DNA from 4 places in the Paenarthrobacter ilicis genome. Region 2 is predicted to be linked to each of the others. Evidence: predicted binding sites of a transcription regulator. Region 2 holds the regulator's gene; each other region holds the start of a gene.
The links. Region 2 encodes LexA, which represses DNA repair genes until DNA is damaged. Its sites were predicted from a motif close to TCGAACANNTGTTCGA; they were not measured.
Positions count from the first base shown of each region.

Region 1: JOE60_RS17630 (shikimate dehydrogenase) is a predicted target of LexA. The motif match lies at 2,529-2,544, and genes of this name have one in related genera.
Region 3: JOE60_RS06005 (Y-family DNA polymerase) is a predicted target of LexA. The motif match lies at 2,877-2,892, and genes of this name have one in related genera.
Region 4: JOE60_RS10115 (DUF6504 family protein) is a predicted target of LexA. The motif match lies at 4,490-4,505, and genes of this name have one in related genera.

Region 1 is NZ_JAFBCD010000001.1:3,846,052-3,853,218, forward strand. It holds gene JOE60_RS17625 (bifunctional sugar phosphate isomerase/epimerase/4-hydroxyphenylpyruvate dioxygenase family protein) at 1-1,541, opposite strand, end outside; gene JOE60_RS17630 (shikimate dehydrogenase) at 1,541-2,440, opposite strand; gene JOE60_RS17635 (IclR family transcriptional regulator) at 2,651-3,421, opposite strand; gene JOE60_RS17640 (MFS transporter) at 3,625-4,962, shown strand; gene JOE60_RS17645 (FG-GAP-like repeat-containing protein) at 5,106-7,167, opposite strand, start outside.
Region 2 is NZ_JAFBCD010000001.1:1,519,062-1,526,228, forward strand. It holds gene hflX (GTPase HflX) at 1-996, shown strand, start outside; gene JOE60_RS06995 (ATP-dependent DNA helicase) at 989-3,049, shown strand; gene lexA (transcriptional repressor LexA) at 3,110-3,853, opposite strand; gene JOE60_RS07005 (LysM peptidoglycan-binding domain-containing protein) at 4,210-4,569, shown strand; gene JOE60_RS07010 (histidinol-phosphate transaminase) at 4,644-5,762, shown strand; gene hisB (imidazoleglycerol-phosphate dehydratase HisB) at 5,809-6,435, shown strand; gene hisH (imidazole glycerol phosphate synthase subunit HisH) at 6,432-7,167, shown strand, end outside.
Region 3 is NZ_JAFBCD010000001.1:1,287,262-1,294,428, forward strand. It holds gene JOE60_RS05990 (LacI family DNA-binding transcriptional regulator) at 1-451, opposite strand, end outside; gene JOE60_RS05995 (sugar porter family MFS transporter) at 587-2,044, shown strand; gene JOE60_RS06000 (DUF1349 domain-containing protein) at 2,149-2,745, opposite strand; gene JOE60_RS06005 (Y-family DNA polymerase) at 2,958-4,256, shown strand; gene JOE60_RS06010 (uroporphyrinogen-III synthase) at 4,279-5,436, opposite strand; gene cobA (uroporphyrinogen-III C-methyltransferase) at 5,449-6,495, opposite strand; gene nirB (nitrite reductase large subunit NirB) at 6,508-7,167, opposite strand, start outside.
Region 4 is NZ_JAFBCD010000001.1:2,227,569-2,234,735, reverse strand. It holds gene JOE60_RS10150 (thioesterase family protein) at 1-88, shown strand, start outside; gene JOE60_RS10145 (lipoate--protein ligase family protein) at 88-834, shown strand; gene JOE60_RS10140 (MBL fold metallo-hydrolase) at 910-1,551, opposite strand; gene JOE60_RS10135 (S-(hydroxymethyl)mycothiol dehydrogenase) at 1,548-2,633, opposite strand; gene JOE60_RS10130 (mycoredoxin) at 2,767-3,024, opposite strand; gene JOE60_RS10125 (SOS response-associated peptidase) at 3,206-3,952, shown strand; gene JOE60_RS10120 (hypothetical protein) at 3,974-4,363, opposite strand; gene JOE60_RS10115 (DUF6504 family protein) at 4,538-4,882, shown strand; gene JOE60_RS10110 (DNA polymerase III subunit alpha) at 4,887-7,167, shown strand, end outside.

The DNA.
Region 1 (7,167 bases), 2.3 Mb from region 2:
TACGTTTTTCGGGCGCTTTGCGCTTGCTGGGCCGGAGCCAGGTTCAGCACGAGCCTGACCGCCTTGTTGCTGGTCTGCATCACCTGCGAGCGCACCAGTCCGTTGGGGCTGGGGACCTCCGCGAACGGCTGGGGTTCCAAGGCCAAAGCACTGGTGTAGAAGAGGACGGCTTCGTCAAAGTGCTGCCACGGCTGGGCCAGATTCACGTGGTCAATGACTGCGTTCTGTGCGCTGGAGGGGTGTTCCAGCCCCTCGCCGAACTCGTGCGTCCACGCGGCCGTCCCGTCCGGGCTTCCCTGGCACAGGAAGATCTCGGTGGAATCCGGCGCTGAGATGCCTTGGAAGACTTCCTCGTCAGCCTGGACCTTGCGGGCAACCACTGGCGCCTTGAGTTGCTGGGCGCGGGCGGAGGCAATCACTGGAGAGTCGACGTCGAACCCCAACGCGGCGATAGCCGGTTCCGAGTGCGAGGCCGCTTGTTCGTTGATGATCACGCGGGCCTGGCCCATGGTCCAGAGCTGGACGTCCTTGGTGCGGTGGCGGCCTTCGAAACCGAAGCCGAGCTGGCCGAGGAGCTTCTCCAGCTGCGCGGTGTTGTCCGCCTTGACCTCGGCGAAGTTGAAGCCGGCGGGCTCGTTCACCTTGGGCAGCGTGGCCAGTTCCATGGGATAACGACGGCGGGACGCACTGCCGTTGCCGGCTGCAGATTCGGTGGAGGCGCTGGCCAGCCATTTGGCGCTCTGCTCCTCCAGCCAGATGAGGGAGCGCATGGCATCCACGGCGGTCCGCTCGGTGTCCGACTGGCGGAAAACATCGTTGAAGACCTCGAGCGAGACCGGCCCCGTGTACCCGGCGCGGACCACGTGGCCCATGAACTTGGCCAGCTCGAACTGACCTTCCCCGGGGAACACCCGGTAGTGGCGGCTCCAGGACAGCACGTCCATGGAGAGCTTGGGGGCGTCGGCCACCTGGACGAAGAAGATCTTCTCAGCGTTGATGTCCTCGATGGGCGCGGTGTTCCAGTCGCGGGACAGGATGTGGAAGGAGTCCAGGCAGGTGCCGAGGTTGGGGTGGTCCACCATGTCCACCAGGCGGTAGGCGTGCTCGTAGTCGTTGACGTACTTGCCCCACGCCAGGGCTTCGTAGGCCACCTTGACTCCGTGTGCCCCGGCCAACTCTGCCAATTCCGCGAGCTGGGAGGCGCGGAGTTCGTCGTCGTCGATGGTTGCCGTGGCTACGTTGGAGCAGACCAGGATGGTGTCCATGCCCAGGCGAGCCATGAGCTTGAACTTGGCCTCGGCGCGCTTGAGGTTGGCCTTCAGCAATTCCGGCGTGACACCGTCGAAATCCCGGAACGGCTGGTAAAGGTCCAGGCCCAAGCCGAGGTCGGCGGCCATTTTCCGGACCTCTTCCGGGCTGTGGGGGGACGTGACGAGGTCCTGTTCGAAGATCTCGATGCCATCGAAGCCCGCAATCGCGCAGGCCTGCATCTTCTCCTTCAGCGTGCCGGACAGGCAGACCGTTGCGATTCCGGTACGCATCAGTTGGCCACCTTTGCCAGGAGAGCCTCTTCTTCGGCGGCGATCAGTTCTAGGAAGTGTGCCCGCATGCGATCGCGGTCCGCCTCGCGTCCAGTGATGAGCTGGAAGGCGTCGGCCGCCTGCCCAACTGCCATCCGACCGCCGTCGAGGACGTCGCATCCCTTGGCCCGCGCCTCGCGGACCAATTGCGTTTCGATGGGGCGGTACACGATGTCCGCCACCCAATGCCGCGGCTCCACGAGGCCCATGTCCAAGGGGAGCCCGGGGTGGGCCGCCATGCCGATGGGGGTGCAATGCACCAATCCGTCGGTGAGGGGCATGATCTCGGGCAGCTCGTTGATGCTCCGCGGCGTAACGGTGGCTTCGGGGAAAAGCCCCCCGAGCTCGGCCGCACGTTCCGCGGCACGGGCGGGATCCATGTCCACCAGGTCCAGCGTGCTGACGCCGGCTTTGAGGAGTGCGTAGGCGACGGCGGAACCGGCACCGCCTGCACCCAACTGGACCACGCGATCCAGTCGCGCCTCGGGGAGGCCATCGGCGAGCGCCGAGCCGAAGCCGGAGAAGTCCGTGTTGTGGCCGATGAACCGACCGTCCTGGATCAGGACCGTATTGACGGCGCCCAGGCGCGCGGCGTCGTCGGAAATTTCATCAAGGTGCCCAAGCACCAACTGCTTGCACGGGTGCGTGATGTTCAGGCCGTTGAAGCCCATGCGCTGCGCTGCAGTGAGGAGATCCCCGACGGCGGTGGCCGGCAATGCGAGTTCCAGCAGGTCGATGGGGCGGTACAGCAAGCGAAGGCCCTGCACGTCGGCTTCGCGCTCATGCATGGGCGGCGTGAGCGAGGGCATGACGCCTTCGCCTACGAGGCCCACCAGAACGGACTCGGCTCGGTTGCTCATCCTCAAGCTCCTTTTACTGTTCACCGCGGGGGCGCTGTGAGGCAGCCAAGCCGGGTGTAGACATTAGATTACTACAGGTGTTCATATTCCGCACGCATGTTCTTATCGCGAACAAATGACAAAGATGGCGAGTGGGCTCGTGCGTTGCGGGGCCCGCTCTACACGCTTTCGGGCGGGCTTGGCGCTCAGAGCGGGCCTCACAGCGGAGGGTCAGCGCTGGGGAAGGCGGGCTGCCAACTCGGCCGCCGCCTCCTGAAGAGTGGGGACGTGCGCAATGAGTTCCTCCATGGTCATACGGAAGACCGGAACCGCCGTGGCCACGGAAGCAAAGGCATGCCCTTGCGAGTTCAGGACCGGGACGGCCACGGCCCGCATGCCGATCTCGTTCTCCTCGTCCATCACCGCATAGCCCTGCCGGCGGACCTGCTCGATTTCCGCACGGAACGCGTCGCGGTCGGTAATGGAGTGCTCCGTGAGGGGATCCAGGGGCAACTCCTCCAGCAAGCGCTTGCGTTCAATCTCCTCCTCAAAAGCAACAATCGCCTTGCCCACGGACGTTGTGTGCAGCGCCCCCAAGTGTCCGGGATCGCTGGTGACGCGGAAACTCCTGGGGCCATCCACCTTGTTGACCGTCAGGTGGTGGTTTCCGTCCCGCACGGACAAGATGGTGGCCTCATGGGTCCGCTCGGTGACGCGCTGGAGAACCGGCAAGGCCGTGGCGGCGAATCCGTGGTGATTGGATACGCGCTGGCCCAGCTGGAAAACCCGCAGGCCCAGGTGGTAGCGGCGCCCATCCGGCTCGTAGTCAACGAACCCATCCCGGGTGAGGGATCCCAGCAGCCGATAGGTGGTGCTGAAGGGCAGGCCCGCACTCCTGGCCAGATCCGCGGCACTGGCTCCGCGGGGCTCATCCCCCAGGACAACCAACAGGCCCAGGGCTTTGCCGACCATGTCGGTTTTTGTGTCGTCTTTCACACTCATGACTCGATGCTCTCACATGGTGAGAGCTATTTCTAGATCGTGGTGAAACCTATTGACAAGTGACCGCACTCACAGTCACTATTGCTGTATTGCACAAGTAGCTCTCACCATGTGGTTACTTGCGGAGGATCTGGCCACACCGGGCTTCGTCTTCCCACTGAAGCCAGATCCGCGACATCGTCGTCACAGAAGGAACTCTTTCCATGAGCCAAACATTGCCGTCAGCGACGCCAGGCACTGAAACCACCACGGGTACCCCCAAGAAAGCCGCCTTGGCCTCTTTCCTGGGGAGCGCCGTCGAGTACTACGACTTCTTCATCTTCGGCTCGGCCGCAGCCCTGATCTTCCCCCACGTGTTCTTCCCGGATGCGGACGCCAACGCAGCCATCATGTCCTTTGCGACCTTCGGCTTCGCGTATATCGCCCGCCCCGTGGGCGCTGTCATCCTGGGCCACTTCGGTGACAGGATCGGCCGCCAAAAGGTCCTCATGTTCACCTTGGTCCTCATGGGTGCCGCCACCTTCGTGATCGGCTGCCTCCCGGACTTCAAGACCATCGGCTGGTGGGCTCCCGTCCTGCTGGTCCTGGCACGTCTTTGCCAGGGTCTCTCGGCCGCCGGTGAGCAGGCCGGCGCCTCCTCCATGACGTTGGAGCACGCCCCGGACAACCGGCGCTCGTTCTTCACCTCGTGGACGTTGACTGGCACGCAGGGTGGCCAAATCCTTGCAGCACTCGTCTTCATTCCCGTGGTGGCGCTGCCGGATGACATCAAGTACGGCATCGGCTGGCGCATCCCGTTCTGGCTGAGCGCCGTGGTTGTTATGGTGGCCTTCTTCATTCGCCGCACCCTGCACGAGCCGCCGGCATTCGCCGAAGCCAAGAAGAACAACCAGATCTCCAAGCTTCCCGTTGCCGACCTACTGCGCCTGCACTGGCGCGACGTTCTTCGCGTTGTCTGCTGCGCCTTCATCGCAGCAGTCAGCACGGTGTTCGGAACCCTGGCCATCAAGTACGCCCAGGACGTTGCCCACGTGAACAGCACCATCACCTTGTGGCTTGTGGTGGCGGCAAACGTGGTGGCCCTGGGAAGTCAGCCCCTGTTTGGCATGCTGGCTGACAAGATCGGCAGGAAGCCGGTATTCATCTACGGAGCCATCGCCAGCGCGATCATGACCCCGGTGTTCCTGCTGACCCTCGAATCCGGCAATGTACCGCTGATGTTCCTGGTCTCCATCGTGTTCTTCTCCTTCGGCTACGCTGCCGCCAACGCCGTCTGGCCGTCCTTCTACGGTGAAATGTTCAGCACTAAAGTCCGCTTCTCCGGCCTGGCCATCGGTACCCAGCTCGGGTTCCTCATGGCCGGTTTCGCCCCGGCAATCGTCACCGCGCTTGGTGGCACCAAGCCCGGAGGATGGGTGCAGATCTCCATTTTCACGGCAATCATCTGCGCGATCGCTGCCATCTCTGCCCTGACCGCCCGCGAATCGGCCAAGGTCCCGACTGCTGAACTCGGCCTCCGCAAGGAAAACCTGCACGCCTGACACCCCACAGCGCGCGCTCCTTCCCGGTTATCCGGGTCCGGAGCGGCGAAAAGCCCGGAATGCCACCTGACATTCCGGGCTTTTCGCTGTGCTTGGCTGACCCAGGGCGGAGGCAACCGGGGAGGAGCGCTGGAACCCAGCGACTACCGTGGGTTCAGCACCACCGGCTTGAACCCGCCCCGGCCGTTACCGGAGTACATCAGCAGGCTCCCATCCCCGGCGACGCCAACAAGTGCAGGGTCCCCGGTTCCGGTGAAGCCATTGCCCAGGGCAGCCAGGGAAGAGAACATGTTCCACCCTGAGCCCAGGTAGGTCCGGTCCAGGAAGCCGCCCTTGCCGTTGCCCGGGTAAAGCCACAGCCCGCCGTCGTTCCCCCGGCCCAGAAGGTCCTCACGGCCATCGCCGTCAAAGTCGCCGCCCTGCAGGACGGCGTTGAACATGTTCCAGCCCGAGCCAATCTGCCGCCACGGCAGGAATCCGCCGCTCCCGTTGCCCGGGTACAACCACAAGGCTCCATCGGCCGTGCGGGCCAACAGATCAGCCTTGCCATCGCCTGAGAAGTCACCCGGGGCAAGAAGCTCGCTGAATCCCTGCCAGCCGGTACCGATCTGCTTGCTTGCCAGGAATTGTCCCTCACCGTCGGTGGGATACAGCCACAGCACCCCGTCGGATGTCCGGGCCACCAGGTCCGGGTGACTGTCGCCGTCGAAATCTCCGGCACTGACGACGGCGGTGAAACCGTTCCAGCCCGAGCCCACCTGCACGCGGGGCAGGAAGCCGCCGGAACCGTTCCCGGGGTAGAGCCATAAGGCTCCGTCCTTGGCGCGGGCCAGCACATCAGCCACGCCATCGCCGTCGAAATCACCGGCCTCCCACACCTGTGCAAACTGGTTCCAGCCTGCACCGATCGGCAGGCGGGTGGCGAAACCTTGGCCGTCGCCGGGATACAGCGTCATACCGTCGCCCTTGGCCGTCAGGACGTCAGGGCTCTTGTCGCCCGTGAAATCCTGGCCTCCAACAAGGTCGCCGGCCGCACTCCACCCGGTTCCCGCAACGGTGCGCGGCAGGAAGCCGCCCTTGCCGTCACCCGGGTAGGCATAGAGTGTTCCGTCGGTGGCGGTGGCCAGCAGGCCAGCCGATCCCCCACCGAACGATCCCGCCGGAGCCAGGGACGCAAAAACATCCCACCCTTGGCCGATCTGGACGCCGTCCAGGAAGCTGCCGGCTCCGTTGCCCGCATACAGCCACAGCTTTCCGTCGTTTCCTACGGCAAGGAGATCATTGCGGGAGTCGCCGTTAAAATCGCCCACGGACACCAACCGCTGGAAATTTTGCCAGCCGGACCCCACGTAGCTGCGTGCAAGGAAGCCGCCCTTGCCGTTGCCCGGGTAGAGCCACAGCCCGCCGTCACTGGTCCGGGCAAGGACGTCGCCGAAGCCGTCGCCATTGACGTCCCCTGTTCCTAGGACCGCGTTGAAGATGCCCCACCCGGAGCCGATCTGCACCGGATCATCCAACCTGTTGCCCGGCAGGCCGCTGAAAAGCAGGAGCGACCCGTCCGCTTCGCGGGACATCACGTCCGCGAGCTTGTCGCCGTCAAAGTCTCCGGCCGAAAAGCGCATCTGCGCCTTGAGCTTGGAATCGGCATTGATGGTCACCGACGCGGACGTGGCAGACACCGAATTGATGGTCACGCGTGTGCCCGTGTAGGTGGTGAAGGTGCTCCCGGCCTGCCAGGCGTGGTTCTTCGCGTACCAAGGCTCGGTGAACGGAACCGTAGACGGCATAAGGATCAACGACGACGCGATGGTGGCCCCGCCGCGCTGCACGATCTTGACCCCCATGTTCCCTGCGGGCCTGCCGGACTGGCCAAGGTAGCTGTCGTAGCCCACCGGCTGCCGAAGCTCCAGGTAATAGACTTCCTTGCTCACCGGATCCGTGAACTTGATGGCTCGCTGGGCGTCCGTACCGCCCCAGGGTTTGAGCGTGTAGCTCTTGACCCCGCTTGCGACGCCCACATCCCGGATCTCATCGCCCCGGCCAAGCCCCGCGTAATCCCACAAAGTGGAGCTCACCACCGGTTGCGCATTCTGGGCAGCGCCCATGATGTCCGTGGTGTCGCCGTACTCCCGGATGTAGCAGGACGGATCGGTGAACCTGCCGTTGCTGTCCGTTCCGACGTCGGAAGCACCGCTGCCGCACTGC
Region 2 (7,167 bases):
AAGGTCAAGGTGGTGGACCGCACAACGTTGATCCTGGACATTTTCGCCCAGCATGCCAAGAGCCGTGAAGGCAAGGCACAAGTTGAGCTGGCGCAGCTCGAATACTTGTTGCCAAGGCTCCGTGGTTGGGGTGACTCAATGTCCCGCCAGGCAGGTGGCCAGGTGGGTGGCGCAGGCGCCGGCATGGGTTCGCGTGGTCCGGGTGAAACCAAGATTGAACTCGACCGCCGGCGCATCCGTACCCGGATGGCCAAGCTTCGGCGTGAGATTGCGGCCATGAAGCCGGCGCGCGAGACCAAGCGGGCCAACCGCCGTCGTAACGACGTTCCGTCCGTGGCCATTGCCGGCTACACCAACGCGGGCAAGTCCTCCTTGCTCAACCGCCTGACCGATGCCGGGGTCCTGGTGCAGAACGCACTCTTCGCCACGCTGGACCCCACCGTCCGCAAGGCGCAGACTCCGGACGGCATCGGCTACACCCTTGCCGACACCGTGGGCTTTGTCCGGTCCTTGCCAACGCAATTGGTGGAGGCTTTCCGCTCCACGCTGGAGGAGGTCGCGGATGCTGACCTGATCCTCCACGTGGTGGATGCTTCCCACCCGGATCCTGAAGGGCAGATTGCCGCAGTCAGGGCTGTTTTCTCCGAAGTGGATGCACGAAAAGTGCCGGAGATCATCGTGCTCAACAAGGTGGACGTCGCAGATCCTTTCGTTGTGGAGCGACTGAAGCAAAAGGAGCCCAGGAATGCAGTGGTTTCCACACGTACAGGCGAGGGAATCGCGGAGCTTCTTGAGGACATCAGCCGATCCATCCCGCGGCCCGGTGTCCGCTTGGAGCTGTTGATCCCTTACGACCGTGGCGAGCTGATCAGCAAGCTGCACAGCTCGGACTCCGAAATTCTCAGCCTCGACCACCAGGAAAACGGCACGCGCGTAGTGGCAATGGTCCGTGAGGGCCTGGCCGCTGAACTGGAGTCATTCATCGCTCATGGCTAAGAAGGTGGCGGCGGACGGAGCCGCATCCGAGGGTGAGAAAGCAACCCTTGAATTGTTGGATCGTGCCGTCTCAGGCATGGGGGGACAAAGCAGGGAAGGCCAGCATGAGATGGCCAAGCATGTCACCCGTGCCATTGAGACGGGAGAACATCTCCTGGTCCAGGCGGGAACGGGAACAGGTAAGTCCCTGGCGTACCTGATTCCGTTGATCGCCCACTCCATGGAGAGCAACAAGCCCACGCTTGTGTCCACCGCCACCTTGGCTTTGCAGACCCAGATTGTAGGCAGGGACCTTCCCAGGCTCCTGGACACAATCACCCCCCACCTTGAACGCCCGGTCAACGTGGCGTTGGTGAAGGGGCGGGCAAACTATGTTTGCCTGCAAAAGCTGGAAGGCGGCTTCCCCAGCGAGGAGCCGTCAGAAGGCCAGTTGTTTTCCCTGGGTGAGGATACGGCCGTGCCGCATTTCGCGGCGTCCATGGGTGGCCCGCAGTCGCAGCTTGGCAAGGAAGTCGTCCGTCTCCGCGAATGGGCCGAAAAGACCGCCACGGGAGACCGTGACGAACTGATGCCCGGCGTGACGGACAGGGCATGGCGGCAAGTATCCGTCACCTCCATGGAATGCCTCGGGGCCCAAAAATGTCCCGTTGCCGAGGAGTGCTTCAGTGAACTGGCACGCGCCCGTGCGGCTGAGGCCGATGTTGTGGTCACCAACCATGCCATGTTGGCCGTCAGCGCTTTCGAAGGCCTGGCAGTGCTGCCGGAATACGACGTCGTGGTGGTAGACGAAGCGCATGAGCTGCAGGACAGGGTTACGGGAGCAGTATCCGGCCAGTTGTCAGTGGCGATGGTCCATGCTGCCGCCTCCAGCGCACGCAAGCACACGGCCATTACTGTGGATGCGCTCAACGCCGCTGCGGACCGCCTCGACATGGCAATCGCCGGTGTTCCCGACGGTTTGCTTCCCAACGGCCTCAATGATGAGCAGCTGGACTGCCTCGATCAATTGCGCGACGCCACCCGGGCGGCCCTTTCGGACTCCAAAACCGACTCCTCGACGGCCGTCGACGGTGGCCGGCAACTGGCCCGGTCGCGGCTGATGCTCATCCTTGAACTGTGCGAGCGTATGCTCGCCGCCAAGGAAAACCGGGAAGTGGTGTGGTTTTCCCGGAACAGCACTTTCGACCCCCAGCAGGGGTACTCCCAGCCTGACGAGACCGCACCGGCATTGATCAACATCGCACCGCTCAGCGTGGCCGGAAGGCTGCGGGAAGGGCTCTTCGCCGACCATACGGTGGTACTGACGTCAGCGACGCTGGCCATCGGTTCGGCTTTTGAACCGGCAGCCGGGGGATTGGGGCTGATAGGGGACGGAGCTCCCAGCTGGACGGGGATCGACGTAGGTTCGCCCTTCGACTATCCCAAGCAGGGTGTGTTGTACGTGGCCAAGCATCTGCCCAAACCGTCGCGGGGAACCTCTCCTGAGGCCTTGGACGAGCTGGAAGACCTCATCCGGGCTTCCGGCGGGGGAGCATTGTGCTTGTTCTCCTCACGCCGTGCCGCGGAAGACGCCGCAGATGCGATGCGTCAGCGCCTGGATGTCAGCATTCTTTGCCAAGGCGAGTCCACCATGTCCGCGTTGGTGAAGCAGTTCGCGGATGAGCCCGACACTTGCCTTTTCGGCACGATGTCGCTGTGGCAGGGTGTTGATGTTCCCGGCGGCTCATGCCGGTTGGTGGTCATCGACCGCATACCGTTTCCCCGGCCCGATGACCCGCTGATGACTGCGCGGTCCCGCGCAGTAGCCCAGTCCGGCGGCAACGGCTTCATGGCTGTTTCCGCTACCCACGCTGCGATTCGCCTGGCTCAGGGAGCAGGCAGGCTTATCCGCTCCACCGGTGACAGGGGAGTGGTGGCGGTGCTCGACTCGCGACTTTCCACCGAGCGCTATGGAGCATTCCTGCGCGCTGCCCTGCCGCCCTTCTGGGCGACTGCAGACCGCACAGTGGTCAGAGGTGTCCTGGAACGGCTTGGCTCCGCTACAACGCCGTAGATGGCTTCCTGGTTGGGAATTTCGCCGGGACTGCCGGCCAGGATAGCTGAATCGGGTTTGCTAGAGCGACCGCAGAACTGAGACAACCTTGCCCATGATGGTGGCTTGGTCTCCCAGAATGGGCTCGTACTGCGTGTTTTGCGGCAGCAGCCACGTGTGGCCGTCACGCTGACGGAAGGTCTTGACGGTGGCTTCATCGTCCAACAGGGCCGCAACGATGTCGCCATTGATGGCATCGTTTTGGCGGCGCACCACTACCCAGTCGCCGTCGCAGATCGCGGCGTCGATCATCGAGTCGCCGGCAACCTTCAACATGAACAGCTCGCCGTGCCCCACGAGCTGGCGGGGCAGGGGAAGAACGTCCTCCACAGTCTGGTCCGCCAGGATCGGTCCGCCGGCGGCGATGCGGCCCACCAAGGGAACCATGGCGGTGTCGCTGGCGCTGGAAAGTTCCGTCACCGCAAGTCCGCCCGTGCTGCGCAGGGTGGCGGGACCTTCGACGCCGGGCACGGAACCCGCGTCCAGTGTCAGGGGCATCAGGACTTCCATGGCGCGGGGGCGCTTGGGATCCCTACGGAGGTATCCCAATTTCTCCAGCTGTGAGAGTTGGTGCGTGACACTGGACAGGCTGGCCAGCCCCACGGTGTCTCCGATTTCGCGCATGCTGGGCGGGTAGCCGTTGTCGTTCACCGACCTCTGGATGGTCTCCAGGATTTTCTTTTGCCGGACAGTCAGGCTTTTGGGGCTCTTCTGGGGCTGTTGGCTCCGCAGTGGTGCCGCGCCGCCTGTGGCTTTCGCTGCCATGTTCGCCAATGCCTTCCATTTCGCCCGCAAGGTACGTCCCTATGGGGAGAGTCCTAAAAATGTCAGACCCTCCTGGTCCACTGAAACAGTGCCTGTTTCTTCACTCAAACGTAGGGCAGGCGCAGGCGTTTATCAAACATTTGTTCTAGCGAGTCTCGACACCGTTCGTTGATAAGTGCTAAAAATGTCATAGCAAGGTTCGAACATGTGTTCTATAAATCTTCGCGAGGTACCGAAAATCGAACATCCGGTTCGAACATCCCATCCAGGGATCGGCGTCGCGGGGGAGGCACTAAGAATTGGCAGCCAGGCGGCGAAGTATCGGCGCCAGGCAATAGCTCAGAAGGGCTCAGCTCATGTCCGTCGTCACCAACCTCAATGATTACCGCGCCTCCAAGGCATCCCCGCGGCTCCGCCTGACCCGTCGTGGTCGGATGGTCTTCTTCGGCATTCCCGCCATGCTGTTGGCAGCTGCTCTCCTGAGCCTCGCCGGATTCATCACCTCTCCGGCGAAGGCCTCCGACTCGCAGTCGCAGCTCAGGCCACCCGTTGCCGTCACCGTCACCGTGCAGCAGGGGCAGTCGCTGTGGGGAATTGCCGGGGCCGCTGCGCCGGAGCGTGACCCCCGCGACGTCATCGCGGAAATCATTCAACTGAACGACCTCCGGGGTGGCCGGATCCAGCCCGGCCAGCAACTGTTTGTACCAGCAGCCTAGGAGGACGGGCGGATTCGGGTGGGCGCCGGCGTCACAGTTAGTCTGGAGTCCCACCCTCCGCTTAAACTGTCGTGGTGAGTGACCAGCTTGAGCGACTTGACCAACTACCCCTCCGGACCAACCTGCGCGGTCTGAGCCCCTATGGTGCGCCGCAGCTGGATGTTCCCGTCCTGCTCAACGTGAACGAAAACACCCATGGGGTTCCCCAGGATGTACAGGCCGCCATTACCAAGGCCGTTGCCGCCGCAGCGACGGGGCTGAACCGCTATCCCGACCGCGAGTTCACGGAGTTGCGGCAAGCCCTGGCTGAATACCTGGGGCACGGACTCGGCCCGGATCAGATCTGGGCCGCCAACGGCTCCAACGAGGTTCTCCAACAAATCCTGCAGGCCTTCGGCGGGCCCGGACGCAAGGCCTTGGGTTTCCCGCCCACGTATTCCATGTACCCCTTGCTGGCCAGTGGCACCGACACCGAGTATGTGCGGGGAGTCCGGGCGGATGACTATGGGCTGGACGCCGAATCGGCGGCCGCCCAGGTCCGTGAGACGGGCGCCAATATCGTCTTCCTCTGCTCACCGAACAATCCCACCGGGACCGGCTTGGGCCTTGATGTAGTCGAGGCCGTCTACGCGGCCGGTGAGGACAACCAGGCAATCGTGATCGTGGATGAGGCCTACCACGAGTTCGCGCACGACAATACGCCCAGTGCCCTGACACTGTTGCCCGGCCGCCAGCGCCTGATCGTCTCACGCACCATGAGCAAAGCCTTTGCTTTGGCCGGGGCCCGGCTGGGATACATGGCCGCAGCCCCCGAAGTGACCGATGCCATCCGGCTGGTCCGTCTGCCTTACCACCTGTCAGCTGTCACCCAGGCCACCGCGTTGGCGGCGCTGAACCACCGCGAAGCCCTGATGGCGGACGTCGAGGACATCAAAGTGCAGCGGGACCGGATAGTCACCGAACTGCTGCGCATGGGGCTCAAGCCGGCGGCGTCGGACTCCAACTACGTCTTCTTCGGGGGCCTGGACAACCCGCACGCCGTGTGGCAGGGACTGCTTGACGCCGGTGTGTTGATCCGCGACGTCGGTATCCCGGGACACCTTCGCGTCACCGCCGGTACCGAGCGGGAAACCACGGCCTTCCTGGAAGCCCTTGAGGCGCTCCTGGACGGGCCGGCATCCGCGCACGCCTAAACTTGTTTGTAGACCCCATCCACCTTCCGTGTATAAGGACATCCCAATGAGCGAAACCGGCGCTGCGCCGTCCGCTGCCCGCACCGCGCGCATGGAGCGCACCACCAGTGAATCTTCGGTCCTGGTGGAGATCAACCTGGATGGCACCGGTGTCTCCGACATCAGCACTTCGGTACCCTTCTACGACCATATGCTGACGGCATTGTGCAAGCACTCCTTGATCGACATGACTGTCAAGGCAACCGGCGACACCCACATTGACGCGCACCATACGGTGGAAGACGTCGCGATTACTTTCGGCGAAGTTCTCCGCACAGCATTGGGCAACAAGGCGGGTATCCGACGATTCGGCGAAGCGACGGTTCCGTTGGATGAAGCCCTCGCCCATGCTGTCGTGGATGTGTCCGGGCGGCCGTACCTGGTGCACGGCGGAGAGCCGGCCGGCCAGGAATACCACCTCATCGGAGGCCACTTCACAGGTTCGCTGACGCGGCACGTCTTTGAGGCCATCACGCTGCACGCGGGCATCTGCCTGCACATGAACGTCTTGGCCGGCCGGGATCCGCACCACATTGTGGAAGCGCAGTTCAAGGCTTTCGCCCGTGCCCTGCGGGCTGCCGTCGAATCGGATCCCCGTGTGGAAGGCATTCCGTCCACCAAGGGTGCGCTGTGAGCGGCCAGATCCTCAAGGATGGAGCCATCACGGATGGTGCGGCGTTATTGAAGCCGGAGTCCCCGGAAGGCAAGCCGACTGTCACAGTGTTGGATTACGGTTCCGGAAACGTCCGCTCCGCCGTCCGTGCGTTGGAGCGCGCGGGTGCCCATGTGGTGCTGAGTTCCAAGCGTGAGGACGTGCTGAACGCCGACGGCCTGGTGGTTCCCGGTGTGGGCGCCTTCGAGACTGTCATGAAGGAACTCAAAGCCGTGGACGGCATCCGGATGATCGGACGCCGGGTAGCCGGCGGTCGCCCGGTGCTGGCCATCTGCGTAGGACTTCAGGTCCTCTTTGAAGCAGGCGTCGAACACGGCACGGAATCCGAGGGCATGGCCGAGTGGCCCGGCAAGGTAGAGCTGCTTCCGGCTCCCGTGGTTCCGCACATGGGCTGGAACACCGTGGACGTTGCGGAGGGTTCCATCCTTTTTGAGGGAGTCGAACAAGAGCGTTTCTACTTTGTTCACTCCTACGGCGTGCAGGACTGGAATTTCGATGTGGTGCAGCCCCGCATGACTCCTCCGAAGGTTACGTGGTCCGAGCACGGTGCCCGCTTCATTGCCGCCGTCGAGAACGGTCCTCTGTGCGCCACGCAGTTCCACCCGGAGAAGTCCGGGGATGCCGGAGCCCGGCTGCTGCATAACTGGGTGGACAGCCTCCGGAAGCCCGGCTCCGCGACGCCGGTACCCGGGA
Region 3 (7,167 bases), 230 kb from region 2:
CACTGACCAGCGGCACGATGCGCGAGAGTTCGCGTACGCGCTCGTCGGTGTCCAGCAAGGTGGCGGCGATGATGATTCCCACCCTGGCCTCGATCAGCGATTCCAGGGCGCCTTCGTCCACTCCGTCCACAGATCGGGACACGCTGAGGATGAGCCGGTTGCCGTCGTGGGGGAGCGCCAGCCTGACGCCGCTGAGGATGTCGGCGAAGATCTCGTTGCGGATATCCATCAGATGAAGTCCGACGGCGGAGCGGTGCTTGCGTGCCAGATCGGCGGCGACGGCGTTGGGCCGGTAGCCAAGACGTTTCGCCGCGGCGAAGATGGCCTGCTTTGTCTCCTCGCTGACCCCGGGTGCGCCGCGGAAGGCGAAGGAGACAAGGGTCCGCGAGACACCCACTTCCCTCGCAACGTCACTTTGTGTCGCTGGCCGGTTGCGGGGATCAGGTGCCATATTCCCATCTTCGCACGTCGCAAACCGGACATTTGAAGGTATTTGTTAGTTTGACCTTACATTTAAGTCTTTCGCGCGTTAGCCTGATAGTCAGAGCGGGAGTATGGCCCGCACCACAATGACAAAGGAGTCCTGATGTCTGCTACGCAAATGCAGCGGGAAGGTGCCCACGGCGCCGCCCTCCCTCCGCTGACCAACGGGCCGCACCGAAAGCGGCTCGGTCTGGTAGCACTGGTCGCCACCTTCGGCGGCCTCCTCTTTGGCTATGACACTGGTGTCATCAATGGCGCACTGAGACCCATGACCGCCGAGCTGGGTCTGACGGCCCTGACGGAAGGAATCGTCACCAGCTCGTTGCTCTTCGGTGCCGCCCTGGGAGCAGTCGGTGGCGGCCGCCTGTCCGATTCGTGGGGGCGCCGCAAAACCATCATTCTGCTCGCGGTGCTCTTCTTGGCGGGAACTCTTGCATGTGTGTTTGCCCCCTCCTTCGAAATCATGGTGGTGGGACGCCTCATTCTGGGCCTGGCTGTGGGCGGGGCCTCAACGGTGGTTCCGGTGTTCCTGGCCGAGCTCGCCCCGTACGAAATCCGCGGATCCCTGGCGGGCCGGAACGAACTGATGATCGTGATCGGCCAGCTGGCCGCCTTCATCGTCAACGCCATCATTGGCAACATCTGGGGTGAATTCGGTGGAGTGTGGCGCGTCATGCTGGCCGTGGCCGCACTGCCGGCCATCGCCTTGTTCTTCGGCATGCTGCGGATGCCCGAATCCCCCCGATGGCTGATCTCCAAGGGCCGCTGGGAGGAAGCGCTCACGGTCCTCAAGACCATCCGCTCGGTGGAGCGGGCCGAGGCTGAAATGGCCGACGTCAAGCAGCTCGCCGATGAGGAGCGTGCCTCCAAAGCCACGTCCTGGGCGGCGCTGAAGGACAAGTGGATCCTCCGCATCATCCTGGTGGGCATCGGATTGGGCGTGGCTCAACAGCTGACCGGCATCAACTCGATCATGTACTACGGCCAGTCAGTGCTGGTGGAAGCCGGTTTTGACTCGAATGCTGCCCTGATCGCCAACATTGCCCCCGGCGTCATTGCAGTTGTTGGTGGCGTTATTGCCCTCTCGCTGATGCAGCGCATCAACCGCCGCACCACACTGCTGGTGGGCTTCACCCTGACAACGGTGTGCCACTTCCTCATCGGCATCGCCTCCGTGGTCCTGCCCGTGGGGAACGAGGCCCGACCGTTCGTGATCCTCTTCCTGGTGGTGGCCTTCGTCGGTTCCATGCAGACGTTCCTCAACATCGCCGTCTGGGTCATGTTGTCCGAGATCTTCCCGCTGCATGTCCGCGGCTTCGCTATTGGCCTTTCGGTCTTCTGCCTGTGGATCGCCAACGCTCTGCTGGGCCTGTTCTTCCCCACCCTGGTTGCCGGAGTGGGCATCACGGGCACGTTCTTCCTCTTCGGAGGAGTAGGGATCCTGGCCTTGATCTTCATCTACACGCAGGTTCCCGAAACGCGTGGGCGCACCCTGGAAGCCTTGGAGGAAGATGTCACCACCGGCGCCATCTACACCGTGCACCGCAAGGATGCCCACTAGGGTTCACCAAGTCTTGGTTGCCGATCTGTCGTGGGGACAGGTCGGCAACCTTGGTTTAACGCGTGGTTTACGTCAGGGCTGTTGGGTGCCAGTGCAGTTGGGTATCAGTGCAGTTGGGTGTCAGGGGCAGTGGTCCGCCAGGAGTGGAACGGGATCGTCAACCCGCTCCGGGTGGGTGCGCACACCAGCGGCCCCGCGAAAGCCGTCAGCCCTTCAGCCAGGGGCGCCACTCGAACCAGTTGCAGGGACTCCCCGCTCAGGCCGGCCCGGACTGTCACAGCATCGCCCGACCGGCTGACGCGAACCACCACTCGCCGCCCGGCCCAGTCCGGCACCGGTGCCAGCGACCAATCGGACACGCCATCGGTCACCACGGCGCCCACTTGCGCCGCTCCGTCCGCAAACTCCACACCTGCCTTGATCCAGTGCTCGCCGCCGACACGGATAAACACTCCGGCTTGGTCAAACTGCGCAGAGAAGTCTGCCGTGAATTCCACCTCTACTGCGCTGTCCTGGGGGAGCGGAGCCAGCAGCGCATGCTCTGAGGCGTGGATGAAACCATAAGAAGTGATGCGCCAGGCATCGCTGCCCTCCACCGCCGTCACCAGCAGTTCACCGTCACGCTCGACGACGGATGCCGGTTGGTTGGTCCAGTCACCTTCAGTCCAGGGCACGGTTTCAGTCAAGGGCGCGGTGCTCATGGGTGCAGACTCCTTTTGATGGGCGGTCACTTTATGAGGGGCCATGGTGGCTTCCCTCACGGTACCCGTTATCCACAAGGGGCAGGAATCCGGGGCTATCTTGTCGGGGCCCGGAGGTACAGTGGAGTTATTCGAACATATCTTCGAATTCACGGCGCGCCTGTCCGGAAAACCTGGGCGCGTCTGCTAGACGCTGCTGCACCAGGAGGACCATGTCGAAGCCAGCACTCATGCGGCACATGCCGGAGATTGCCCACGTGGACATCAACTGCTTTTACGCCTCTGCCGAGCGGGCCTTCAATCCCGCGCTGGAGGGCAGGCCCCTGATTGTGCTCTCCAACAATGATGGCTGTGCGGTCACCAGGTCCCCAGAGGCCAAGAAACTCGGCATCGGGCTCGGGGACCCCTGGTTCAAGTTGGCACCCAGGGCCAAAGAGTGGGGTTTGATCGCTTTGTCCAGCAACTACGAACTCTATGGGGACATCAGTTCCCGGGTCATGGAGCTGCTGGGGCGCTACTCGGCCTGGCAGGAGGTGTACTCCATTGACGAGGCGTTCCTGGGCGTCAAGGGCTCCCCGGAGGATCTCCTTGCCCTGGGCCGCACCATCAAGGACGCGTGTTACCGGCACGTTGGAGTTCCTGTCTGCGTGGGCATCGCCCGCACCAAGACCTTGGCCAAGCTGGCCAACAAGTGGGCCAAGCACAACCCTGCCTTCAACGGCGTGTGCCGGTGGGACTCGGTGCCACTTGCCCAGCGCGAGGCCCTGATGGAGCGATTGTCCGTGGTGGAGATATGGGGCGTCGCCACGCGGCTCACCAAAAGGTTGAACGCCATCGGCATCTTTTCCATCATGGATCTGGTGCGCGCCGATCCCGTGGCACTCCGTGACAAGTTCTCCATCGTCATGATGCGCACCGTCCTGGAGTTGCAGGGAACGGCCTGCATCCCCATGGAAGAAGAGCGCATAGGGCGGGACCAACTGATCTTCTCCCGCTCTTTCTCCACGCCCATCACCACCTCGGCGGGAGTGCGCCAAGTCCTCAGCGTCTACGGGCAGATGGCCAGCGCGCGGCTGGCCAAACACCACCTCCAGGCAAAATTACTGACCGCATTCGCGCAGACCTCCGTCTACAACCCCCATGACAAGTCCTTCCCCGCAGTCAACGTTGCCCTTCCCATGCCAACATCTGACCCCGTGCTGCTGACCAAAGCCGCACATGCGTTGCTGCCTAAAATCGTGGAGGGTGTCCGGTACGCCAAAGCCGGGATCATGGTGACGGACCTTCGTCCTACCGGAAACCAAAGGCCGTTGGAGATCTTCGAGAACCGTCATGAGGAACGGGGGATCGGTCCACTGCTGGAAGACGTGAGCATGCGGTATGGTCGGGGCTCCATCGGGCTGGGGCACGCAGGCATCAAAGGCGGCCCGGACTGGTCCATGAAGCGCGCCAGGCTCAGCCCGAGGTACACCACGCACTGGGATGAGCTCCCGCTGGTGAAGGCGGCCTAGGGTGGCCGCCCCACCAGCGGTTTCAGGCCCTCAGGCGGTAGCCGCGCTTCACCACGGTCTCAACAAGCTTGCCATCGGGCAGGGAGGACCTCAGCCGGCTGACCGTCATGTCCAAGGCGTGGACGGATCCGCGCAGGTCCAGCAAGTCAGAGAGCGCTTCGCGGGAGAGGACCGCTCCACCCGCACCCAGCAGAGCACGCAGGAGCAGCAGGGGTGCTGGAGCCAGATCCACTACTTCGCCATTGATCCGCAGGCACCGTCCGCGCAGCTCGATCGTGGCATTCCTGGTCTCCAGGCGCCGGACATGGTTCAGGGACAGGTGCTCGGTGACCAACCGGATGAGTGCGCCCATGCGGTACCGGTCCGGAATCAATGGCGACAGGCCGGCGTCCACCAACGGTTGGGCGGTCACCGGACCCACCACGGCAACTGTTACCGGTCCTTTGAGGGCTTCTATGAGCTGGCGGTACAGACCCATCTCATGCGCAGTACTCCACATCGCGTCAACGGCGGGAGCGCTGGTGAACGTCAGGACATCGAGGTTTCCGCTGCAGACGGCCTCGATCAGCCGCGGCAGTTTGTCCTCGCCGTCGGGTTTGACCCAGCGGTACGGCGTCACGGTCAGGACTCTGGCGCCGGACATGCGCAGCCGCTCCAACTGCCGTACGTCGGTGTACCCGTGGAGTTGGACAGCCACGGTTTTCCCGCGGACGCCCTCCACCAGCAGCATGTCCACCAGCGTCGCCGTGGTTTCGTCGCTGCTGATTCCGACGTCGGCCAAGCCGGCAGCGCGGACCGCGCCGCGGGCTTTGGGTCCCCGGACGAACATCCGGCAGGCGGACAGTGTTTCCAGCAGCTGCTCGCCAATGCCGAAGGAGTCGGCAGCCTCACACCAGCGGCGCATGCCGTAAGCGGTGGTGGCGATGCAGATGTCCGGCTTGGCCTCGATAATCGTCCTGGTGTCCTCGATCAGCACCATGTCCTCCTGGACAGGAGCGATCTTCAGCGCAGGAGCGTGCAGAACGCTTGCCCCGCGGCGTTCCAAAGCTTCAATGAGGTCGCGGGACCGGCGGTGGGACGTGACACCGATCCGGAATCCGTCCAGGGGGGAATCAGGGGATTCGGTGGGTTCCGGGGCAGGGCTTGTTCCCGGGACTTCGAGGGCGCGTGCAACAGTCATGGGTATCTACCTTCAGGCTTCAAGGAGCGAAGCTGCAAGTCGGTCCAGCTCGGCGGAGGCTTCGGCATGGTTCCGGTTGGCCTCAGCCACCCTCACAACCTCGCCGATCACCAGCACTGCCGGGTTGGTGCAGCCGATGGCTGCTGTTTCGATGGTGCCCAAATCTGCAATCGTGGTGCGCTGGCCGGGACGGTAGCCGCGTTCCACCACAGCCATGGGCATGTCCTTGGCCATGCCCGCCCGACGCAGGCCGGCCGCCATCTGTGGCAACGTACCAATGCCCATCAGGACCACGATTGTCCCGCCCAGACGGGCCAGGTGGGTGTGTTCCCGCTCAGTCAGGGGAGCATGTCCGGACACCACTGTGAACATGTGGCTCACCTCGCGGTGCGTTACCGGGATGCCAGCCGCGGCGGGAACAGAGATGGCGCTGGTGACACCGGAAATCACCCGGACGGGGATGCTGGCCGCGACGCAGGCCGCCACTTCCTCCCCGCCGCGTCCAAACACGTAAGGATCTCCGCCCTTGAGCCGGACCACGTTCAGGCCGGACAGTGCGGCCTCCACCATGAGCTTCTCAATGTCGCGCTGTGTCACCTTGTGCAGGCCGGGTTGCTTGCCCACATCCACCAACTCCGCAGAGGTCAGTCCGGCGAGCTCCTGGTAGGGAGCCAGGCGGTCGTAAAACACGACGTCGGCGTCCCGCAAGGCGTTCACCGCACCAACGGTGAGCAGATCCAGGGCTCCGGGACCGCCTCCCACCAGCGTTACGTGGCCTTCCGCTCCGGCTGCCGGTTCGGTGGCAACAGGAATCCCGTCCTTGAGGCAGCGTTCCACCAACGGACCCCAGCCTGTGCCGCCGTCGTCGATCACCGCCACCAGGAAGGGACGTTCAGGCATGCTGTCGGCCCCTGTTCCGGCCCCGGCAGTGGCCCCGGGTTCGGTCAGGTGGATGACGGTGGCTCCGGCGGACCGGTAGCGGCGGACTGCCTGGCGGGCGGCTTTTTCGGATCCTGCCACCAGTACTTCGCGGCCGGTGAGATCAATGGTGAGCTGCATGGGTTCCCCTTGTTATTCGCTGCGTACCGGGATGGTGGAGGCGATCAGCACGCCACCCTTTTCTTCGTTGGTGGCGGGCCGGATCTGGCCGCGCTCCGGTACGAAGGAGATGGACTCGTCTTTCTGGTCCGGGGCGTTCACGAAAGAACGGAAACGGCGCAGGCGCTCAGGATCCTTCAGGGTTTCAGCCCATTCATCCTGGTACGTGTCAATGTGCTTGGCCATGGCGGCTTCCAGCTCCTCGGCGATGCCCAAGGAGTCGCGTACCACCACGTCCTCTACGTGCTTGATGTCGCCGTCGAGCTCTTCCTGCCAGCGCGCGGTGCGCTGGAGGCGGTCGGCCGTGCGGATGTAGTACATCAGGTAGCGGTCGATGTACTTCAGGAGGGTTTCATCGTCCAGGTCCTTGGCGAGCAGTTGTGCGTGGGCCGGGGTGGCGCCACCGTTTCCGCCCACATACAGGTTCCATCCGTCAGCGGTGGCGATGACGCCAACATCCTTGCCGCGGGCTTCGGCGCATTCCCTGGCGCAACCGGAAACACCCATCTTCAGCTTGTGCGGGCTGCGAAGTCCGCGGTACCGCAGCTCCAGGGCGATGGCCATCTGCACGGAGTCCTGCACTCCAAAACGGCACCATGTGGAGCCGACGCACGACTTCACGGTCCGCAGGCT
Region 4 (7,167 bases), 710 kb from region 2:
TGGCATTGGCTTGACCTCCACCGTTCTTCACGATGTGGACGGCCCCTTCGGGCGGGCCGAACAGATCCTGACATTGAGGAAAAGCTGATGTCCGGTGGCTCGGGCCTCACGGTTTACCGCCAGCCCGAGTCGCTGGGGGCAGCTGAGGATCTCGATTTCGCGTTGGAACTCCTTCGGCGCGCACGCAGCGGCCGGCAGGGCGCCTGCCTGCGGTTGTATCGGCCCAGGCCGACTGTTGCTTTTGGCCAACGGGACGCCAACCTGTCCGGCTTTGCAGCGGCAGAAGCCGCCTGCCGGGAGCTCGGATTTGAACCCTTGGTTCGGAAGGCAGGGGGGCGTGCCGCGGCCTACCATGAGGGCTCCCTCATCATCGATCACATCGAGCCGCATCCCGATGCCATCGTCCGGGCCAAGGCACGCTTTTCCGAGTTCGGCGAGCTCCTTGCCGGTGCCCTCAGGACCATTGGTGTCCACGCTGCGGTAGGGGAGATCCCCGGAGAGTACTGCCCGGGCGAGTTCAGCGTCCACGGCGAGGATCCCGATTTCCCGGCTCACAGGGTCAAACTGATCGGTACAGCCCAGCGCGTGGTCTCAGGAGGCTGGCTTTTCAGCTCGGTAATTGTGGTGGAAAACTCAACTCCCATCAGGGAGGTCCTGACTGCCAGTTACTCCGCGCTGGGCCTTGAATGGGACCCGGCCACTGCAGGTTCAGTGAGTGACCTTGTTCCCCACCTGGATGTGGGGGCCGTGGAAGAAGCCGTGATTGATGCGTACCGCGGGTACGCGGATGTGGTGGAAGGCAACTTCAAGGACCTGTTGACTGGCGCATCCTGATCCTTGCCAGTGCTTACAGATGCGGCGGATACCTGTTCCCGGTATCCGCCGCATTTTTGTCCCTCAGGGCGCTGTTTAGTGCCCGCGTGCAATCCATTCGTCCAAGTGCGGTTTTTCTCCACCCACAGTGGTGGAGTCACCGTGGCCCGTCCGGACGATCGTCTCTTCCGGCAGCGTCAGGATGCGGGTCCGGATGGACTCGATGATGGTGGGGAAGTCGCTGTAGGAGCGGCCTGTTGCGCCCGGACCACCATTGAACAAGGTGTCTCCGCTGAAGAGGGTCCCTTCGCTGGGCAGGTGGAACGAGACGGACCCGGGTGAATGCCCCGGCGTGTGGAGGGCCTCCACAGTAGTTCCGGCAACGGTGAACTTCTCGCCGTCGGTTATTGCTGCATCCGGTTCAGCCTCGGGGAAGACGGCGTTCCACAGCATCCAGTCGTCCCGGTGAAGGTGAACGGGGGCTTTGACGGCGTCCGCGAAGGCCTTGGCTGAACTGATGTGATCGTCGTGGCCGTGTGTCAGGAGAATGGCCTTGACGTTGCGGCCTGCCACGGCTTCTTCGATGGCTGGCGGGTTGTGGGCAGGGTCGATGACTATGCAGTCGGTGTCATCGCCAATGATCCATACATTGTTGTCGACATCCCACGTTCCTCCGTCCAGGGAGAAAGTCCCGGATGTCACCACGTGGTCTATCCGCAGGCCGTTCCGGGTGCTCACAGTTCAACCACCGATCGCAGCACTGAGCCGTGGTGCATCTTGTCGAAGGCCTCTTCCACTTGGTCAATGGTGATCCGCTCCGTCACGAAGGCATCCAGGTCCAGCTTTCCCTGCTTGTACAGGTCCACCAGCATGGGGAAGTCGCGGGATGGGAGGCAGTCGCCGTACCAGGACGACTTGAGGGAACCGCCACGACCGAAGACGTCCAGCAGGGGAAGTTCCAGCGTCATTTCCGGTGTGGGTACACCCACCAGAACAACGGTGCCTGCGAGGTCACGCGCGTAGAAGGCCTGCTTGTAGGTTTCAGGACGTCCGACGGCGTCGATCACCACGTCAGCGCCGAAACCGTTGGTGAGGGCGCGGATTTCCTCCACGGGATCACCGGCGGAGGAATCGACGGTGTGCGTGGCGCCCAGGTCCTTGGCCCTTTCCAGCTTCTTCGCGTCGATGTCCACGGCAATGATGGTGGTGGCTCCTGCGAGCGCAGCGCCTGCAATGGCGGCAACGCCAACTCCACCACAGCCGATGACGGCAACGGAGTCGCCGCGCTTGACGCCACCGGTGTTGATGGCGGCGCCCAGTCCGGCCATGACGCCGCAGCCGAGCAGGCCGACGGCGGCGGGATCGGCGTCGGGGTCAACTTTGGTGCACTGTCCCGCGGCCACGAGTGTTTTTTCGATGAAGGCGCCGATTCCCAGTGCCGGGGAAAGCTCGGTGCCGTCCTCCAGCGTCATTTTCTGGGTGGCATTGTGGGTGTTGAAGCAGTATTGCGCCTGTCCGCGCTTGCAGGCCCGGCAGTTGCCGCACACTGCGCGCCAGTTCAGTACAACGCGGTCTCCGGGTGCCACGTCAGTGACGTCAGGGCCTACGGCGCTGACGACGCCCGTGGCCTCGTGGCCCAGCAGGAACGGGAAATCGTCGCTGATTCCGCCGAGCTTGTAGTGGAGATCAGTGTGGCAGACGCCGCTGGTGAGGATGTCCACCAGGGCTTCGCCCGGACCGGGCTCAGGAACGAGGACGGTTTCGAGGGTTGCGGGTGCGCCTTTGGATCGGACGACGACGCCTTTGACTGCGTGGACCATGGATGTGTTCCCTTCGTGACGGTTGTTTGGGCCGTTAAACACGGCAGGGCCTGCTACGGACTTCCAATCTGTCTATCACAGGTGTGTGACAGGGGACGGATGTTCCGGGCGGGCCCGCGTATATGTCGGTGACCTACGCTGCCAACCGGCTTTCAACCTCGGATGCCGAGGGATTGGTGGCTGCTGTGCCGTCGGGGAAGAGCACTGTGGGTACGGTGCGGTTTCCGCCGTTAAGCTGCTCCACGAGTTCGGCGGTGCCTTCCACCTCTTCGATATTGATTTCCGTGTACCCGATGCCCTTGGCATCAAGTTGCTTCTTCAATCGGTTGCAGTAGCCGCACCAGGTGGTTGAGAACATGGTGATGGTGCCGGAGTCGGGAGTGAAGTCCACAGAGCTCTCCTCAGGGTTGGGTCGCTTGCGCGGGGATGTTTCAATGCTGTCAACGGTAACGTGCCGGCAGATATTTCCTGGCTTGCGGTTGTTTCCGCTGAGCAGGGTTCCGCGCAGGGCTGTTCCGCTGGTGGCTTTGGGCTGGAAAGGGCAGACTGTTCGCATGTGCGGACGTTATGTGATGGCCAGGGCGGTGGGGGACTTGCTCGCTGAGTTCGATGCTGAGCTTGAAAACGAGATCCTAGTGGGGAAGTCATGGAACGTGGCCCCTACTGACGCTGTTCCGATTGTGCTGGAGCGCCTTGTTGAGGACGACACCAAGAGGCAACTTCACCTCGCCAAATGGGGTCTGGTTCCTTCATGGGCGAAGGATGCCAAGGCCGGCGCCCGGTTGATCAACGCCCGGAGCGAAACGGTCCTTGAAAAGCCGTCTTTCAGGAAAGCTGCCATCTCCCGGCGTTGCGCTGTTCCGGCTGACGGCTATTACGAGTGGAAAAAGGGCGATGGAAAGTCCAAGCAACCTTATTATGTCCACCCCGGAGACGGACATGGCCTGGTTTTTGCCGGTTTGTACGAGTGGTGGAAAGACCCGGCGGCTGCCAGTGACGATCCCGGCCGCTGGTTGCTGTCCATGTCCATTCTGACGGCGGACACCCCTACGGCAGAATCAGCCGGCACCCGACGCAGCGCTTCGGTCTTTGATGAGCTGACATCCCTGCATGATCGCGTCCCATTGCCCATGAATGCCGAGACCATGCAGGCTTGGCTGGATCCCCGCGAGAAGGATGCTGAAGGTCTGGTGGAGTTGGTCCGGTCCAGGGCCCATGAGACAGCCGCTGATTGGACGCTGGACCCAGTGGGCTCAGCCGTAGGGAACGTGCGGAACAACTCTCCCGAACTCATCGAACCTGTGGAGGGGCTCTTCTAGCCTCACAGCACCCTCCAAGTACTACAGGGCTTCGTGAACGGGAACCCCGGCCTGGAAGTCCCGGCCGTCGGCTTCACTGAAGGCGGTCATGACGTGGCCTTTGCTGAGCCCATGGATGGCTGAGAGGGGGAAATTGCCAGTAATGACGTTCCCCGAATGCTGCACTCCCTTGAGGTCGTAGTTCTCCTCGGCGCTGAGGGCATGGTTGAACGAATAGAAGGAAATCGCTTCACCGTTCATGAACTCAATGCCCAGCCTGCGCTGTGATGAGTAGTCTTCGCTGGCTGCCACCAGGCCAACAACGTACGCCCCGGAACCCGGGATGTTGCCGTCGATTTCAAAGTGCGCAACGAGCTGATCGTCCGCTGCGGAGATGTTGACCTTCTTCAAAAGTGCGTCATGGGTGCTCATGGCACAATCCTGCTCTGTGGCCCACCTGCCGTCCACCCCTTGACTTTCATCACTGAAGGATCAGGCCGGCGTCGGCTGGAACTTCGAAGTAGGTTTTGCCCCTGCCTCGGCGTAAACTGAATTTATTCGAACATACTTTCGAATGTATCCGGCTCGGTGTGATTGAGGTGTGAAATGGGGCTGTTCAGCGAGTCCGTCGGAGTGACCAGCGCGGAATCAGGCCAGCCGCACGAAGTCCAATGGAAAGGCACGCGCTACACAGTCATCAATGAACCCATCCGTTGGTACGAACGACGCCAATGGTGGATAGAAGAACACCGCGCCCCCATTGGCTCAGGCGCAGGAATGGTGGACCACGAAATCTGGCGGGTCCAGCTTCAACCGGTCCCCACCGACCCCAACCCCAGCGAATCCATCACCCTGGACCTGGTCCGGCACGTCAGCAGCGGCCGATGGCGGCTCCTCCGAATCCACGACGCCGCACCAGCACGCGCCGTCGAACCCGACGAAGCAGCGTGAACCGTTGAGCTTCACCCATCTGCACGTCTCAACAGCTTTCAGCGCCCACTACGGCGTTTCCTGGCCGGAGGAACTCGCCGGTTCAGCTGCAGCGGACGGCGCAACAGCGCTCGCCTGCACGGACCGTGACGGACTCTACGGAACCGTCAAACACATCAAAGCCTGCATGGACGCCGGTATAGACCCCATCGTGGGCGTGGACCTTGCGGTCTTTGACGACGACGGCGACCACCGCACCCAAGTGTCGGGCCGCGTCGTCGTTCTCGCCCACGGCAACACCAACGGAGCAGGCTACAAAGCACTCTGCCGCCTCATCTCCGACGCCCACGCCCGCACCTCCGGCAAAGCAGGGGGAGCAATACCAGTTGCTGTAACAAGGGGTGAGCTCGCCTCACGAACCTTGGATCCCCTCACCCTGAAACCGGTACTCACGGTCCTGATCGGCCCTGACTCGGACGTGGGACACGCAATGGGCGGCCATAAGTACCTCAGGCCAAGAACATTGTTCAAACAATGGATAGACGCCATGCCCCCAGGAACCATCGTGGCCGAAACCGTTTCCCACCTCAGCGCCCCCGGAGAACCACTGAGCACCCCGCACTCCGTGCGCATGCTGAAACTAGCCTTGGAATACAACATCCCGGCAATCCTCACCAACGCAGTCCGCTACTGCGCACAAGACGGAGCCGCAACTGCAGACGTTTTGGACTCGGCAAGAACACTCAAATCGCTGCCGGAACTCTTCAATGCCCCCAGCCTCCAACCCACAGGGCAGGGCTGGCTGAAAACAAAGCACCAGATGATCCAGCTGGGCAAAGAAATCATGAACGCCGCTGGCTTGGGAAAGAACGAGCTCAACAAACTCCTCGCCAATACCGAAGCGCTCGCCGATAAATGCCGTATCAACCCGGCTGTGGACATGGGATGGAAAAAGCCGGTGGTCCCGGAGGCATCCATCATCGGCATCGAGGGTGACCCCATGGAGGAATTGACCCAGCGCTGCGCTGCGGGGATCTACCGGAGGTTCCCGGGAATCCACGGCAGGGCAGAGGAGCAGCTAAGGTCCCGGCTGGACCATGAATTGGGCATCATCGGAAATCTTGGTTTTGGTTCCTACTTCCTGACCGTTGCCGAGGTGTCAAAAATGATCCTTGACATGGGGGTTCGTGTGGCTGCGCGTGGCTCGGGAGCTTCCAGCTTGGTCAACTACCTGATCGATATCAGCCAGGTGGATCCCATCCGCCACGACCTGATTTTCGAACGTTTCCTTTCCGGACGGCGGTCCACCCTCCCTGACATAGACATCGATGTTGAAAGCGCGGAGAGGCACAACGTCTACCGGAAGATTTTCGACCGTTTCGGAGCCGAGCGGGTCACCCTGATGAGCATGCAGAACGGGTACCGGGCACGCGGCGCAGTCCGGGATGCCGGTATGGCGTTGGGAATGGATGAAGGCGAAGTCAGTGACATTGCCAAGCAGCTGTGGCGGTTTTCTGCCAGGAAGTTTCGGGAAGCCTTGGTGGAGAAACCCGAGCTGAAGGAATTCGCAGGCCGGGTTGAGCGGGAGGCAGCTGACCAGAACCAGCAGTTGGATCTCCTGGTGGATCTCACCGAGAGGTTGGACCGCCTGCCCAGGCATATCTCGATGCACCCCTGTGGTGTGATCCTGGGTGACACCACCCTCCGCGACAGGACGCCGGTCCAGCCAAGCGGTTTGGGGCTGCCCATGAGCCAATTTGATAAGCACGACATGGACCCTATGGGCATGTTGAAACTTGATGTCCTGGGGGTCAGGATGCAAAGCGCCATGGCCTTTGCTGTCAGGGAGGTCATCAGGTTGCACCCTTCCAAGGAGGAAGTGGTGGCAGCGGGCAAGCATCCCGTGGGCTCTGACGGAAACGGGCCGGACTATATTGCGTCGGACGGAAGAATCGATCTCAACGCTGTGCCCTTTGACGATCAACCTACATATGATCTGATCCGAAGCACCCACACCCTTGGCTGCTTCCAGATCGAATCACCAGGGCAGCGGGAGCTGATAGGGAAGATGGCTCCCCGGGAGTTCAACGATCTCATCATCGACATTTCCCTGTTCAGGCCTGGACCCATGAAGTCGGATATGGTTCGGCCCTTCCTTGAGCACAGGCACGGTTTTGCTCCCGAAAGATATCCCCACCCGGACCTTAAGCCAGTACTTGAGGAAACCCATGGGGTGACGGTATTCCATGAACAAATCCTGAAGACGTTCAACGTGATGACCGGTTGCGGTTTGGACAGGGCAGACG